Regions from separate parts of the Streptomyces sp. NPDC101393 genome, predicted to be linked through region 1. Evidence: riboswitches for the same ligand, from Rfam matches in the RefSeq annotation. Region 1 holds a riboswitch; each other region holds the start of a gene.

Region 1 (4,821 bases):
TACCGGGAAACGGTCGGCCACCGGTGGGAGGGAAGTGGCGGTTGGGGCAGCCCCGCCCCAGGAAGTGCCGGGCCGGACCCCCCGGAGTCCCGGTGCGGGGCCCCGGCACGACGGCGAACCGCCTAAGTCACCGATCCCTGTGTGGCGCGACATCACAGTCGGCTTGAAGTAGGCAGTCCAGGTGCCGATCTCAGCAACGCGGTGGAGATCGTGCGACCGCGCCTGGCTTCTGTGTCACCAACAGGGCGACGAGCACGACGAGTTGACCCCGCGGTGCCGTGCCGCTCCTCTGGTCGGCAGGGCCACGCCCGCCCGCTCCTCACCCACCTGCTTCGGCTTTCACCGGCGAGCGGAGGATGGGAGGCGCAGAGAGTTCCTTGCCACCTCAAGGTAGGTTCCGGTGATGACTGGTGACTGGCGGGCGGACCGGATCGGGACCGCGCTGAGGGGTGAGAACCCGACCGTGCTGCGGCGTTTGACGTCGGGCTTCGCGGTGATCGGGGATGTGCAGTTCCTGCCTGGCTACTCGGTTCTGCTCGTGGACGAACCGGGTGTGCAGCGCCTCTCGGACCTGCCGAGGGCCAAGCGGCTGTCGTTCCTGTCCGACATGGACCAGCTCGGCGAGGCCGTGGAGCGGTCCTGCCGACGACTGGACCCGGCCTTCCGCCGGGTGAATCTGGAGATCCTGGGGAACACGGACCCGTTCCTGCATGCGCATGTCTGGCCGCGGTTCGCGTGGGAGCCAGCAGATCTGGTGGGCGCTCCGGTGTGGCTCTATCCCCGCGAACGCTGGAGCGACGAGCAGTTCAGGCTCGGTCCGCGGCATGAAGCGCTACGGGAGGCGATCGGCAGCGAACTGGACAGGATGCGCTGCTGACACCGCACCGCACCGCAAGGCAAGGTCGAGGCAAGGCAAGGCAAGGTCGAGGATCCGGATGCCGAGAACGGTCGGCACCATGACTCCGCCGTATCTGCGGCCGGGCCCGGTTGCCCCGCAGCCCGGCCGCCCGCAGTCGCCCGCAGCGGGACGGTGGGGGCCTCGGCGATGGCGCGCCGAGAGAAAAGCGGCGGTACCGGTCTTTATCGGGCACCACAGGATGCCGTAACCCCGGCAAGCCGCTCCCGTTGTCCCAGGGTGCGTCGGCGCACCTCGCGCCGACCGAGAAGGGAAAACACGTGAAGCGCACGATCCTCGCCGCGGTCCTGGTCGCCGCCGCAGCCACCGCTCTCGCCTCCCCCGCGTCAGCTGACACCGGTGACGGACTCAAGCCGGCCGGCAACCCCCTGCACAAGATCACCAAGGCCCTTCTCGACCCGCAGGACGTCCCTACGCTGGAGAGGAACATGCCCACACTGGATCTGCTGGATCTCACCAAGAAGCCGATCGCCTGCGAAGCCGAGACCGCGGGCGAGCCGCTTCCGCTCGCCGCTGATGCCTACCGCGCATGCGGGCCGGCGTAAGGCACCGGAAGCGGCACACCGGGCAAGTGGACGTACGGAAGAGAAGGTGGCGGCCGGGCCCCAGGAACGCAAAGCGGGCCCGCGCCGGCCTGACCGGCCACGGCCCACCGCCCACGCCCTCGCCCGGCCCGGGTAGGTACGACAAGAGGCCGACTTCCGTCATAGGGTCGTTCCCGCACGTGAGAGAGGGGAGGCCGAGATGGCCGGGACGACACCGACGGTGGCCGAGGTGAGGGCCGAGCTGGCCGCGCTGGAAGACCCGAAGGTACGCGCGGTGAACGAGAAGCACGGTGACGATCACGGTGTGAACCTCACCAAGCTGCGCGCGCTCGCGAAGCGGTTGAAGACGCAGCAGGACCTCGCGTGCCGGCTCTGGGAGACGGATGACACCGCGGCGAGGCTGCTGGCGCTCCTGATCTGCCGCCCCAAGGCGTTCGGGCGTGACGAGTTGGACGTCATGCTGCGCGAGGCACGGACGCCCAAGGTGCACGACTGGCTCGTGAACTACGTGGTGAAGAAGAACCCGCACTCCCAGGAGCTGCGCCTGGCCTGGTCCGCCGATCCGGATCCGGTGGTGGCGAGTGCCGGCTGGGCCCTGACCACCGAACGCGTGGCGAAGAAGCCCGAGGACCTCGACCTCGCAGGACTGCTCGACGTCATCGAGGCGGAGATGAAGGACGCCCCGGCTCGCCTGCAGTGGGCGATGAATCACTGCCTGGCTCAGATCGGCATCGAGCACGCCGAGCTCCGCACCCGTGCCCTCGATATCGGTGAGCGCCTGGAGGTGCTCAAGGACTACCCGACGCCCCCGGGCTGCACGTCTCCGTTCGCGCCCATCTGGATCACCGAGATGGTGCGCCGACAGCACGCGGGGTAGGCAGGCTCGCGCTCACACCCGCGCTCACGCCCGTGCCGCCACTCCCCCAGCGGACGGTGCTTCCGTCTCCCCCTGCCTCCCCTCCCCCTGCTGGTGCACGCACCGTGCGCAGCCTTGTCTACCCTGGACCCGCAGCTGGTTCGTCCCGTCCGCCAGGCGGGGTGTCGTAAGAGGGAACCCGGTGGGATGCCGGGACTGCCTCGCAGCGGTGAGTGGGAACGACCGCCGTCATCGAGCACTGGGTACGCGTGTGACCCGGGAAGCGACGGCCAGTAGGTGTCCCGTCCCCAGGGACGTGCCCACGAGTCCGAAGACCTGCCACTGCTCGTGCGCGGTGCGATCACCACGCACGTATGCACAGCGACCCGGTGACGGGGCCGCTGAGCGAGTGGTGCGATTCCTTCAACCCTGCGCACGACGAGGGCGGGCCGCATCCCGTTCACGGCCCGGCGCCGGTCCGCACGACGAACTCGCGAAGGAGAGTTTCGTGCCCGGTGAACCGAGCATCACGTCCATCCCCTCCCCCAGAACTGGGCACCCGAGCGGGCCCTGTGTCCTGCTCAAACACGGTGAGATCTTTCTCAAGGGCCGCAACCGGCACCTGTTCACCGAGCGGCTGCACGACAATCTCCGCCGCGCCCTGAGGGGCATCGGCGGCTCCACGTGGATCACGTCCGGCCACAACATCACCGTGCTCGGGGGCGAGGTACCGCAGGACGTCCTCGTGGAGCGCGCCCGCAGGGTGATGGGGTTCAACGCGGTGGAGCCCGCCCTGCGCCTCCCGAGCACCGTCGCGGACATCACGACGGCAGTCGTGGACGCGCTCGCCGGCGCCCGTGCCGAGCGGCCCGGGATCACCTTCGCCGTGCGGGTCAAGCGCCGGGACAAGAGCTTCGAGATGACCTCGTCGCAGTTCGAGCGGTTTCTCGGTGCGCGCGTCCAGGAAGCTCTGGGACGTGTGCCGGTGAACCTCTCCAGCCCGGATGTCCGGGTCTCCGTCGAGATCGACCACAAGGAGAGCTACGTCTCCTGGACCCGTCACCAGGGGGCGGGCGGGCTGCCCGTCGGCTCCAGCGGCCGCGCCCTGGTGCTGCTCTCCGGCGGGTACGACTCACCGGTGGCGGCCTACCGGGCGATGCGCCGCGGGCTGCGCTGCGACTTCGTCCACTTCACCGGCGCTCCCTACACGAACGCCGCTTCCGTCTACAAGGCGTACGCCCTCGCCCGTGAACTCAACCGCTATCAGCCCGGCGGGCGGCTGCACGTCATCGCCCTCGGCCACGCCCAGAAGCAACTGGCCATCGCAGGAGCCGGCAAGCTCCAGGTCGTCGCACAGCGGCGGCTGATGGCCCGCACGGCTTCCGCACTGGCGGGCCGGACCCGGGCGGAGGCGCTGGTGACCGGTGACAGCCTGGGGCAGGTGGCCAGCCAGACCCTGGCGAACATGGCCGCGGTGGACGAGGCCGCCACCCTGCCAATGCTGCGGCCGCTGGTCGGCTGGGAGAAGCAGGAGATCATCGACGAGGCCCGGTCCATCGGCACCGCGGAGATCTCCGTGCTGCCGGACGAGGACTGCTGCAAGCTCCTCGCGCCGCCCCGTGCCTCCCTCCGGGCCGGGCTGACCGATCTGCGTTCGGTGGAGAAGCGACTCGACGTGGACGACCTTGTGGACGGTCTGCTGCGTGACGTCCAGATCATGTACCCGGGAGAGACCGAGGAGGGGGAGGCCGGCGCGGCCGGCCCGGACGGCGGTACCGCGCCCGGCCACCCCCTTCCGGCCGTCTGTGCGGCGGGGCCGTCCGCGGCGGTGTCCTCATGAGCGAGGAAGGCTTGCGGCGGATCCGGGTCATCGGGATCGGCTCGGGGGATCCGGAGCATGTGACGCTGGCCGCGGTGCGCGCCCTGCGGACCTGCGAGGTGTTCTTCCTGCTGGACAAGGGCGCGCGGGCGTCCGAGCTGACCCGGCTGCGCAGAGATCTGGTGGCCGAGCACGCCGGCCCGGGGCACCGGGTGGTCGAGGCGGCGGACCCAAGGCGCGATCGCTCCCCCGCGAGCCCGGCCCGCTATCAGGCCCAGGTCGTCGACTGGCGCCACCGCCGCGCCGACCTGTACGAGCGGCTCATCCTCGACGAGCTGGAGCCGGGCCGGACCGGCGCGTTCCTGGTGTGGGGCGACCCCGCGCTCTACGACAGCACGATCGACACGCTGGAGGAGGTCACCGCCCGCGGTGCGGTGCCCTTCACCTACGACGTGATTCCCGGGGTGAGCAGCGTCTCGGTACTGGCCGCCCGCCACCGTACGACGCTGACCCGGCTCGGCCGTCCGGTCCGCATCGCCCCCGGGCGGCAGGTCGCCGGGGCCGGGCTCGCCGAGGGCGAGGACGTCGCCGTGATGCTCGATGTCGGCGCGGCACTCACCGCTCACCGGACGGAGGGCTGGTGGATGTATTGGGGGGCCTACGTCGGGACACCGGAAGAGCTGCT
Region 2 (4,821 bases), on a different contig from region 1:
ACCCGTCCAGACTCTGCCCCTCCCCGTCGGAGAAGAACGTCTCGCCGCCCTCGACCTCGGCCACCCCGTGGTGGATCTCGTAGCCCTCCACGGGCTCGCCCAGCGCCGAACCGACCGGCCGCGCCAGCGTCTTGCGTACCGCGAACCGCACCCGTACGGGCAGCAGCCCCAGGCCGGGCACCGCGCCCGCCCGCGACTCGACCTCGTCCTCGATGTGCTGACCGAGCATCTGGTAGCCGCCGCAGATGCCGAGCACCGGGCGGCCCTCGGCGGCCCGGCGGGCGATCGCGTCGGCGAGGCCGCGCTCGCGCAGCCACTCCAGCGCCCGGACGGTGCCCCGGGTGCCCGGCAGCACTGCCAGGTCCGCGTCGGCCAGTTCCTCGGCCCGGTCCACGAACCGCACCACCACGCCCGGTTCGGCGGCCAGCGCGTCGACATCCGTGAAGTTCGACATCAGCGGCACCGCGGCGACCGCGACCCGCAGCACGTCCCTGCCGTACGGCGGCGCGACCACGCTCTCGCGCACCGCGCCCCGCAGCGAGACCCGCAGGCCGTCCTCCTCGTCGATGCCCAGCCCGTGCGCGAACGGCAGCACGCCCAGCGTCGGCCGCCCGGTGATCTCGCGCAGCATGTCCAGACCCGGCTCCAGCAGCGACACATCGCCCCGGAACTTGTTGACGAGATACCCGGCGATCAGCGACTGGTCCTCCTTCGACAGCAGCGCCGTGGTGCCGAAGAAGGAGGCGAACACCCCGCCCCGGTCGATGTCGCCGACCACGACGACCGGCAGCCGGCCGGCCCGCGCGATCCCCATGTTGACGATGTCGGTGCGGCGCAGATTGATCTCGGCGGGGCTGCCCGCGCCCTCGCAGATCACCGCGTCATGGGTGCGCCGCAGCTCCTGGAGGCAGTCCGTCACCGTGCCGAGCAGTTGCTCGCGGCGCCCGGCGTACGGGGCCTCGCCGCCCGGCGTGCCGCTGCCGGTGTGGCCGAAGTACCCCTTGGCGCTCAGCTCACCCACCGGATGCCCCAGCAGCACCACCTGGCTGCTGCGGTCGCTGCCGGGCTTGAGCAGCACCGGATTCATCAGCGCGGTCGGCTCGACCCGGGCCGCCGCGGCCTGCATCGCCTGGGCCCGCCCGATCTCCGCGCCCTCGCGCGTCACGAACGAATTCAGCGACATGTTCTGCGCCTTGAAGGGCGCGACCTTGACGCCCTGCCGGACCAGCCAGCGGCAGATGCCCGCCGTGACCACGCTCTTGCCGGCGTCGGACGTCGTCCCGGCGACCAACAGGCCACCGCCGACCGCCCCGCCCGACCGCTCGCGCTGCCCGTGCTGCCCGTGCTGGCCGTTCACTGGGGCCTCCTCTTCCTGTGCCGGGCGTACAGCGCGCCCACCGCGAGCCGTCCCGCGACCGTCGTCGCCAGCGTCAGCGCGCTCACCCGGCGCGAGAGCCGTACCGCACGTGCGATGTCGGGCGCAGCGACCGGCGGCGCCCCGCCGTTGAGCTGCGGCCGGTGCTCGATCCGCCCGCCGTAGGCCAGCGTGCCGCCGAGGCGTACGCCCAGCGCGCCCGCGAACGACGCTTCCACCGGGCCCGCGTTGGGGCTCGGATGGGATCCGCCGTCCGCCCGCCAGGCCCGCAGCGCGCCGCGCCGGTCGGGCCCCGCGAGGACGGTCAGCGCGGCGGTCAGCCGGGAGCCGGGCCAGCCGGCGAGGTCGTCGAGCCGGGCCGAGGCCCAGCCGAACCGGAGGTACCGCGGCGACTTGTGGCCCACCATCGCGTCGAGGGTGTTCACGGCCCGGAATCCCACCAGCCCCGGCACCCCGGCCAGCGCGCCCCAGACCAGGGCGCCCACCACGGCGTCGGAGGTGTTCTCGGCGACCGACTCGACCACCGCGCGGGCCATCTGCGGCCCGTCCAGCGCCTGCGGATCGCGGCCGCACAGATGTGGCAGCCGCTCGCGCGCCAGGTCCAGGTCGCCCGCCGTCAGCGCGCCGCCGATGGCCCGCGCCTCGCGGCCGAGCGACGTACCGCCCAGCACGGCCCACACCGCCGCCGCGGTCAGCGCGATGTCGGCACCCGTGCGGAGGGAGAACGGAACGGAGGGGGAGCCGGGGGAGCCCGGGGAAGGCGCCGGACCGCGTACGGCGCGCCGCAGCAGCGCCGCGCCGGTGGCCGCGCCGCCCGCGCACAGCACGGCGTGCAGCGTCCCGTGGCCGCGGTGGTCGTGCCAGAGCCGGCGTTCGACGGCGCCCGCGGCACGGCCGAAAGCGGCCACCGGATGGCCGCGGCGGGGATCCGCCACGATCAGGTCGCCGAGAAAGCCGAGGGCCGCGCCGCACGCGTACGTGACGTGTTCCGCGCGCATCGGATCAGACCGCCGTCATGCCTCGGAGGGGTGCTGCGACAGGGACTGCCGGACGGGTTCTCGTACTGCGGCCGGGCATGGCGGTATGTCCTCACTCAGGGTCCGCGCCCTGGCTCGACGTGACGGCGACCAGAGTCTCCTGGCTCCCCGGATCGGCACTTCCCCCGGCCTTCCAGTCCGTACACGTGCGACCCGACGGGCCTGCGCGCAGCGGACCGTGACCTTTGGTGGAGGAACGCTCCCCGGTGACAGTGGCGGGACCGCGCCGGATTCTCACCGGACTTCCTCATCTGTCGCCGAATGGCCCCGGCAGTCCACCACGCCCCGCGAATGCCCGTCAACTCACCCTTGACCTGCACCGCAGCCATGTGACAGGCACTGTGGCGCACGCCACAGGGTGGCGGGTGTGTCACGGACTGTTGCCCCCTGACCTGATCCCGCGTCACTATCTGGTGCACGGCGGGCGATGGCCCGCCGGAAGGGGGCCGGGGGATGCCGCAGCACGCTGACCGTCAAGAGATCCGCCTACGGATCACGGGCACGAACAATCCGCAGCAGGACAACGCCGACCTCAAGGCCTGGCTGGAGCGCGAACCCTGGCTGGCGCGCCGCCCGCACGCATGGGAACAGCGGGCGCGGCCGGACGACGCGACGGGCGGTGCGGACCGGCCCGGCCGCGGGGACATGGCCGTCGGCGTCGACGACCTGATCCTGGTCGTCGTCGGCGCGGCCGCCGCCGAAGTGGCCAAGGGGCTGGGCATCGCCCTGCGCGAATGGCTGCGGCGGCGCAGGGAGGAACGCGCCGCGGGCGAGCAGCCCGCTCTGGAGGCGGGCGGCGCCGGCGGCGGTCTGCGGCAGGTCGGCGACGGTCTCCCGCACGGCGCGGCGCCCGGACGCCCCGATCCCGGCAGCCCGGCGGCCGAGGGCGGCAACACCTCCGAGGGCTGAGCCGGATGTCCGAATACGACGCGCGGGGCAAGGACAACCGTGCGCTGCTGATCTGCGTCAGCGACTACCTGCATCTGCCCGAGCTCCCCGCCGTGAAGGACAACGCCGAGCAGCTGGAGCGCGTCCTGACCGCCCCTGGCACCGACCTGTTCACCGGCGACGAGGTCGTCATCTGCCGGCCCAAGGAGCCGTGGGAGCTGGAAAGGGCGCTGGACGCCGTCACCAGGGAGGCGCGCGGGCTGCTGCTGGTCCACTTCTCCGGCCACGGACGCGTCGGCCCCGACGGCGGTGACCTCCAGCTCATGGTGGGCGGCTCGGCGGCCAAGGGCGGCCACAAGACCGTCTCCTGGCAGGACCTGGTGCTGTCCTACCTCGGCAATGCGCGGGCCGACCGGATCGTGATCGTCCTGGAGTGCTGCTATGCAGGCAACGCCGGCGAGGCCTTCCACTCCAGCCGCACACCCATGTCGCTGCTGATGGCCGCGCAGCCCAACCGCCGGATCTTCAGCGGCGAGGAGCCGGCCGGCGGCACCCTCTTCACCCGCGCCGCCGTGCAGATCCTCGAACGCGGCATACCCGGCAAGGCGTTCGTCACCTTCGAGGACCTCGTCCGCGCCCTGCGCGACCGGCTCGCCGGCGAGGAGACGCCGATGGGCGACGTATGGGAGCCGCGCTCGGCCAAACAGAACACCGTCGACGACGTCATCCTCTCCTTCGCCACCCCCGAGGTCCGGCCCAGGACGCCGCTGCGGATCCGGTTACGCCGCTGGTGGAAAGTGCGCATCCTGCGCTGGCGGCGCGTCCTGATGGTGTTCCTGACGGCGCTGGTGCTCCTCACCGGCGGTGTCGTCGCGCTGAACGCCGTCAGCACGCCGCCGGCCTGCCCGCCCGCACTCGAACTGCGGCTGCTGACCGCCCCCGAGGCTGAACCCACCCTGCGCAGCGCGGCCTTCTCCTACGAGATGTCCGACCTCAACACCCGGCCGCTGCAGGGCGAACGGGACCTGCCCGACGGCTGCCGGCGCGCCCAGATCACCGTCTACTCCGCCGCCAAGGACCAGGTCGGCGCGGGCTTCGCCGCCGCCGACCGCTGGCAGGGCGAGGCGCACGGCGCGAACGCGGGCGCGCGGGACGCCAAGGGCGCCGACCCGCTCCACCGGCCGGGACCGCAGCCCGACCTGTGGATCCCCGAATCCACCGCCGACTACGAGGAGGCCCGGCGGGTGCTGCCCGATGGCTCCCCGGCGACCCTGCACAACACCGGCCCGGTCGCCTACAGCCCGCTGGTCGTCGGCATCCCCGCCGACAAGCGGCTCGACGACGTCGAACGGGTCGGCGCCTCCTGGAAGGACCTGCTCACCGGCACCGACAGCGCCCACCGCGATCTGGAGCTCCTCCGCCCCAGCCCGGTCCTGTCCGGCACCGGCCTGCTGCACACCATCGGCCTCTACCTCGCGGGCGACGGCTCCCGGATCGGTCCGGCGGGCACCCCCGACCGCT
Region 3 (4,821 bases), on a different contig from region 1:
CTCGTCCAGGCCGAGCGCCTCGCGCAGGCCGGGCAGGGCGGTGGTGCCGCCCCAGATCTGGCGGGCGCGGAGGATGGCGAGGACGAGGTTGACGCGGGCCGCACCGGTGGGCGCGCCGCCGAGGATGTGCAGACCGTCGCGGATCTGGGCGTCCTTGACCTCGCACAGCCAGCCGTCGACGTGCAGCAGGAAGTCGTCGAAGCCGTCGTCGTCCGGGCGGGCTTCGAGGCCGAGGTCGTGGTCGAGCTTGGCGGCCTGGATCAGGGTCCAGATCTGCGCGCGGATGGCGGGCAGCTTCGCCGGGTCCATCGCGGAGATCGCGGCGTACTCGTCGAGCAGCTGCTCCAGGCGCGCGATGTCGCCGTAGGACTCGGCGCGGGCCATCGGCGGGACGAGGTGGTCGACGAGGGTGGCGTGCACCCGGCGCTTGGCCTGGGTGCCCTCGCCCGGGTCGTTGACCAGGAAGGGGTAGATGAGCGGGAGGTCGCCGAGGGCGGCGTCGGGGCCGCAGGCGGCGGACAGGCCGGCGTTCTTGCCGGGCAGCCACTCCAGATTGCCGTGCTTGCCGAGGTGCACCATCGCGTCCGCGCCGAAGCCGCCGTCCTCCTGGGAGGCGGCGATCCAGCGGTAGGCGGCCAAGTAGTGGTGCGAGGGCGGCAGATCGGGGTCGTGGTAGATCGCGATCGGGTTCTCGCCGAAGCCGCGCGGCGGCTGGATGAGGACGAGGAGATTGCCGCGGCGCAGGGCCGCGAGGACGATGTCGCCCTCGGGGTTGCGGCTGCGGTCGAGGAACATCTCGCCGGGCGGCGGGCCCCAGTGCTGCTCGACGGACGCGCGCAGCTCCTGCGGCAGCGTGGCGTACCAGCGCTTGTAGTCGGCGGCCGGGATACGGACCGGGTTGCGGGCGAGCTGTTCCTCGGTGAGCCATTCCTGGTCGTGGCCGCCGGCCTCGATGAGGGCGTAGATCAGCTCGTCGCCGTCGCCGGAGACCAGGCCGGGCACCTCTTCGGTGCCGAAGTCGTAGCCGTCCGCCTGCAGGCGGCTCAGCAGGGCGACGGCGCTGGCGGGGGTGTCCAGACCGACGGCGTTGCCGATGCGGGAGTGCTTGGTGGGGTACGCGGAGAGGACCAGGGCCAGGCGCTTGTCGGCGGCCGGGATGTGCCGCAGCCGGGCGTGCCGCACGGCGATGCCGGCGACCCGGGCGGCCCGCTCGGGGTCGGCGACGTACACCGGCAGGCCGTCCTCGTCGACCTCCTTGAAGGAGAACGGGACGGTGATCAGCCGGCCGTCGAACTCGGGCACGGCGATCTGCGAGGCGGCGTCCAGCGGCGACAGGCCCTCGTCGTTCTCCTCCCAGGCAGCGCGCGAACCGGTCAGGCACAGCGCCTGGAGGATCGGTACGTCCAGGGCGGCGAGCGCACCGGCGTCCCAGGACTCGTCGTCGCCGCCGGCGGAGGCCTCGGCGGGCTTGGTGCCGCCGGCGGCCAGGACGGTGGTGACGATGGCGTCGACCGGGCGCAGCGCCTCGATCAGCTCCGGTTCGGGCGCGCGCAGCGACGCGACGAACAGCGGCAGCGGGCGCCCGCCGGCCCGCTCGATCTGCGCGCAGAGGGCGTCGACGAAGCCGGTGTTGCCGCTCATGTGGTGGGCGCGGTAGTAGAGCACCGCGACCTGCGGGCCGCCGGTGTCCGTACGGGCGTCCGGGCGCTCCAGCTGTCCCCAGGTGGGGGCGGGCGCCGGGGGTTCGAAGCCGTGGCCGGTCAGCAGCACGGTGTCGGAGAGGAAGCGGGCCAGCTGGTCGAGGTTGGCGGGGCCGCCGTGCGCGAGGTAGGCGTGCGCCTCGGCCGCGGTGCCGACGGGGACCGTGGAGGCCTCCATCAGCTGGGCGTCGGGGGCCTGTTCACCGGTGAGGACGACGACGGGACGGTGCTGGTCCGCGGCGAGCAACACCTCCAGGCCCTCTTCCCAGGCGCGGATGCCGCCGAGGAGGCGGACGACGACGAGGTCGGTCCCCTCCAGGAGCGCGGGCAGCTCGGCGACGTCGAGGCGGGCGGGGTTGGCGAGCCGGTAGGGCACGGGACCGGTGGCAGCGCGGGCGCTGAGCAGGTCGGTGTCGGAGGTCGACAGCAGCAGGAGCATGCGAGCGCAGGCCTTCCTCGGGGTGTCCGCGCCCCGGGTGGGTCGTAGGGACGGCGGGAGTTCCTGGCTCGCCCGGCGGTGGCCGGGTTCACAGTGGCGGGACCGCGCCGGATTCTCACCGGGCTTCCTCCCTTGGCGCCGTCGCTGGCGTCCGGTGGGTCAGCCGACCCACCGACCTGCATAGTAAAGGCTGTGTCCGGGGCGTGGGAGGGCGCCTCCGGGCCCGCGGTCCGCGGGTTCCCCGGGTGCCCGCCTCCCCGGATCCGCCACCCGCCGACGTCGGTATGCTCGCCGCCATGCCGCCCTCCCCCTCGCCACGGCCCGCACGGGCCGCACCGCCCCCACGGGACCGCGGTGACGCCTGCCCGGGAGCGCTGCGGCTGCACCCGGCGGCGGACGGCCGGCTGGCACGAGTACGGCTGCCCGCCGGTGACTTGACGGAACGTCAGGCCACTGCGCTGGGGGACGCGGCCCACCGCCTCGGCGACGGCCACCTCTCCCTCACCTCCCGCGGCAACGCGGAGCTGCGCGGCCTCGCCGACGACTGCGGCCAGGAACTCGCCGGCCTGCTGCGCGAGGCCGGTCTGCTGCCCTCGGAGCGCCACGAACGCCTCCGCAACATCCTCGCCTCACCCCTTGCGGGCCTGGACCCGCACACCCCCTCTGACGTGCGGTTGTGGGCCCGGCAGCTGGACACCCTGCTCTGCACGAGCCCCTCGGCGACCGCGCTCTCCGGCCGTTTCCTGTTCGTCCTGGACGACGGCCGCGGCGATGTGGCGACGCTCGGCGGTGATGTGACCTTGGTCGCAGCGCCCGGCGGGGCGCTGCTGCGCCTCGGCGACGGGGCCGCGCTGCGTATCGCCGGACCGGACGCGGCGCGGGCCGCGCTCCTCGCCGCCGGGTCCTTCCTCGCCGCCGCCGAGGCGTGCGGCACCGGCGCCTGGCGGGTCCGCGAGCTCCCCGCCCCACAGGTGCCGACCGCGCATGCGGTGGCGGCGGACCTGCGGGCGGCGGGTATCGGGGCCGTGTACGTCGCGGCGCCGGATCCGGGCGCCGTGCCGCCGGGCGCGGGCGCCACCGCTCCCGGGATCACCGAAGCCCCCGACGGCCGCCGGGCCCTCTCCGTCCTCGCGCCGCTCGGCCGGCTGACCGTCGACCAGTGGCGGCTGCTGACCGCGATCGCCTCCGAGGACGGGGCGGGCGAGCTGCGGACCACCCCCTGGCGCGGCGTGATCGTCCCCGGCCTGCCGGGCACCACGGCCGGGGCGCGGCTGCGCGAGCTGGCCGCCGCCGGCCTGATCACCGACCCCGGCTCCCCCTGGCACCGGATCAGCGCCTGCACCGGCCGGCCAGGCTGCGCCAAGTCCCTCTCCGATGTCCGCGCCGACGCCACGGCCGCCGTCGTCCGGGGCAGTACCCCGGCGCCGGTCGGCGGGCTCCCCGTCCACTGGTCCGGCTGCGAACGCCGCTGCGGCCACCCGCACGGCAGCTGGATCGACGTCGTGGCCACGGGCGCGGGCGACGGCGACGGCAGGGGCGAAGGCGCCAAGGATGACCGCAGCGCCCACGGGAGTGACGGCCCCGGACTCGACGGGGAGCCCGGATACCGGGTAACCGTCGTACGCCCGACCCCCACCACTCCATGACCCACCACCCCCGGCCCCAGCCCCACCACCGGCCACCTCCCCACTCCCACCCCACCACCGAGGGCACAGTGTTCGACTACGAGAAGGACGGGGCGGCGATCTACCGCCAGTCCTTTGCCACCATTCGCGCCGAGGCGGACCTCGCGGGCCTGCCCGCCGACGTCAGCCAGGTCGCGGTCCGGATGATCCACGCCTGCGGCATGGTCGACCTCGTACGCGACCTGGCCTTCACCCCCGAGGTGGTGGCGCGGGCCCGCGAGGCGCTGCGCGCCGGTGCGCCGATCCTGTGCGACGCCAACATGGTCGCCAGCGGCGTGACCCGTAAGCGGCTGCCGGCCGGCAACGAGGTGCTGTGCACGCTCGCCGACCCGTCGGTGCCGGACCTGGCCGCCCGTATGGGGACCACCCGCAGTGCCGCGGCGATGGAGCTGTGGCGGGACCGGATGGAGGGTGCCGTGGTGGCCGTCGGCAACGCCCCGACCGCGCTGTTCCGCCTCCTGGAGATGATCGAGGAGGGCGCGCCGCGTCCCGCGGCCGTCATCGGCATACCCGTCGGCTTCATCGGCGCCGCCGAGTCCAAGGACGCGCTGATCGCGCATCCGTCGGCGCTGGACCACATCGTGGTGCGCGGACGGCGGGGCGGCAGCGCCATGGCCGCGGCCGCGGTCAACGCCATTGCGAGCGAGGAAGAGTGAGCGTGAGCGAGCAGCAGGCAGACGGCGGCACCGGCGAGCGGGAGACCGACCGCCACCCCGCAGGAGAGGCGCCGGCCGCGGGCCGTCTTTACGGCGTCGGGCTGGGCCCCGGCGATCCGTCGCTGATGACCGTACGGGCCGTCCAGGTGATCGCGGAGGCGGACGTCGTCGCCTACCACAGCGCCCGGCACGGACGCTCGATCGCGCGCTCCATCGCCGCCGAGCACCTGCGCGCCGACCACATCGAGGAGGCGCTGGTCTACCCGGTCACCACCGAGTCGACCGATCACCCCGGCGGCTACCGGGGCGCGTTGGACGAGTTCTACGAGGAGGCCGCGGCG

The links. Region 1 has a riboswitch for cobalamin ahead of thiI (tRNA uracil 4-sulfurtransferase ThiI). Riboswitches for the same ligand answer to the same signal wherever they lie in the genome.
Region 2: linked by a shared signal. The riboswitch ahead of ACIRQ7_RS33420 (cobalamin biosynthesis protein) and the one ahead of thiI (tRNA uracil 4-sulfurtransferase ThiI) in region 1 are both predicted to bind cobalamin.
Region 3: linked by a shared signal. The riboswitch ahead of cobN (cobaltochelatase subunit CobN) and the one ahead of thiI (tRNA uracil 4-sulfurtransferase ThiI) in region 1 are both predicted to bind cobalamin.

The regions. Positions count from the first base shown of each region.
Region 1 covers NZ_JBIWNU010000002.1:855,042-859,862, forward strand. The annotation lists gene ACIRQ7_RS09500 (diadenosine tetraphosphate hydrolase) at 404-877, shown strand; gene ACIRQ7_RS09505 (hypothetical protein) at 1,177-1,461, shown strand; gene ACIRQ7_RS09510 (DNA alkylation repair protein) at 1,661-2,338, shown strand; cobalamin riboswitch at 2,458-2,676, shown strand; gene thiI (tRNA uracil 4-sulfurtransferase ThiI) at 2,826-4,157, shown strand; gene cobF (precorrin-6A synthase (deacetylating)) at 4,154-4,821, shown strand, end outside.
Region 2 covers NZ_JBIWNU010000013.1:90,960-95,780, forward strand. The annotation lists gene ACIRQ7_RS33415 (cobyric acid synthase) at 1-1,357, opposite strand, end outside; gene ACIRQ7_RS33420 (cobalamin biosynthesis protein) at 1,354-2,373, opposite strand; cobalamin riboswitch at 2,506-2,663, opposite strand; gene ACIRQ7_RS33425 (hypothetical protein) at 2,866-3,321, shown strand; gene ACIRQ7_RS33430 (caspase family protein) at 3,327-4,821, shown strand, end outside.
Region 3 covers NZ_JBIWNU010000005.1:580,505-585,325, reverse strand. The annotation lists gene cobN (cobaltochelatase subunit CobN) at 1-2,139, opposite strand, end outside; cobalamin riboswitch at 2,176-2,328, opposite strand; gene cobG (precorrin-3B synthase) at 2,436-3,785, shown strand; gene ACIRQ7_RS19195 (precorrin-8X methylmutase) at 3,854-4,480, shown strand; gene ACIRQ7_RS19190 (precorrin-2 C(20)-methyltransferase) at 4,477-4,821, shown strand, end outside.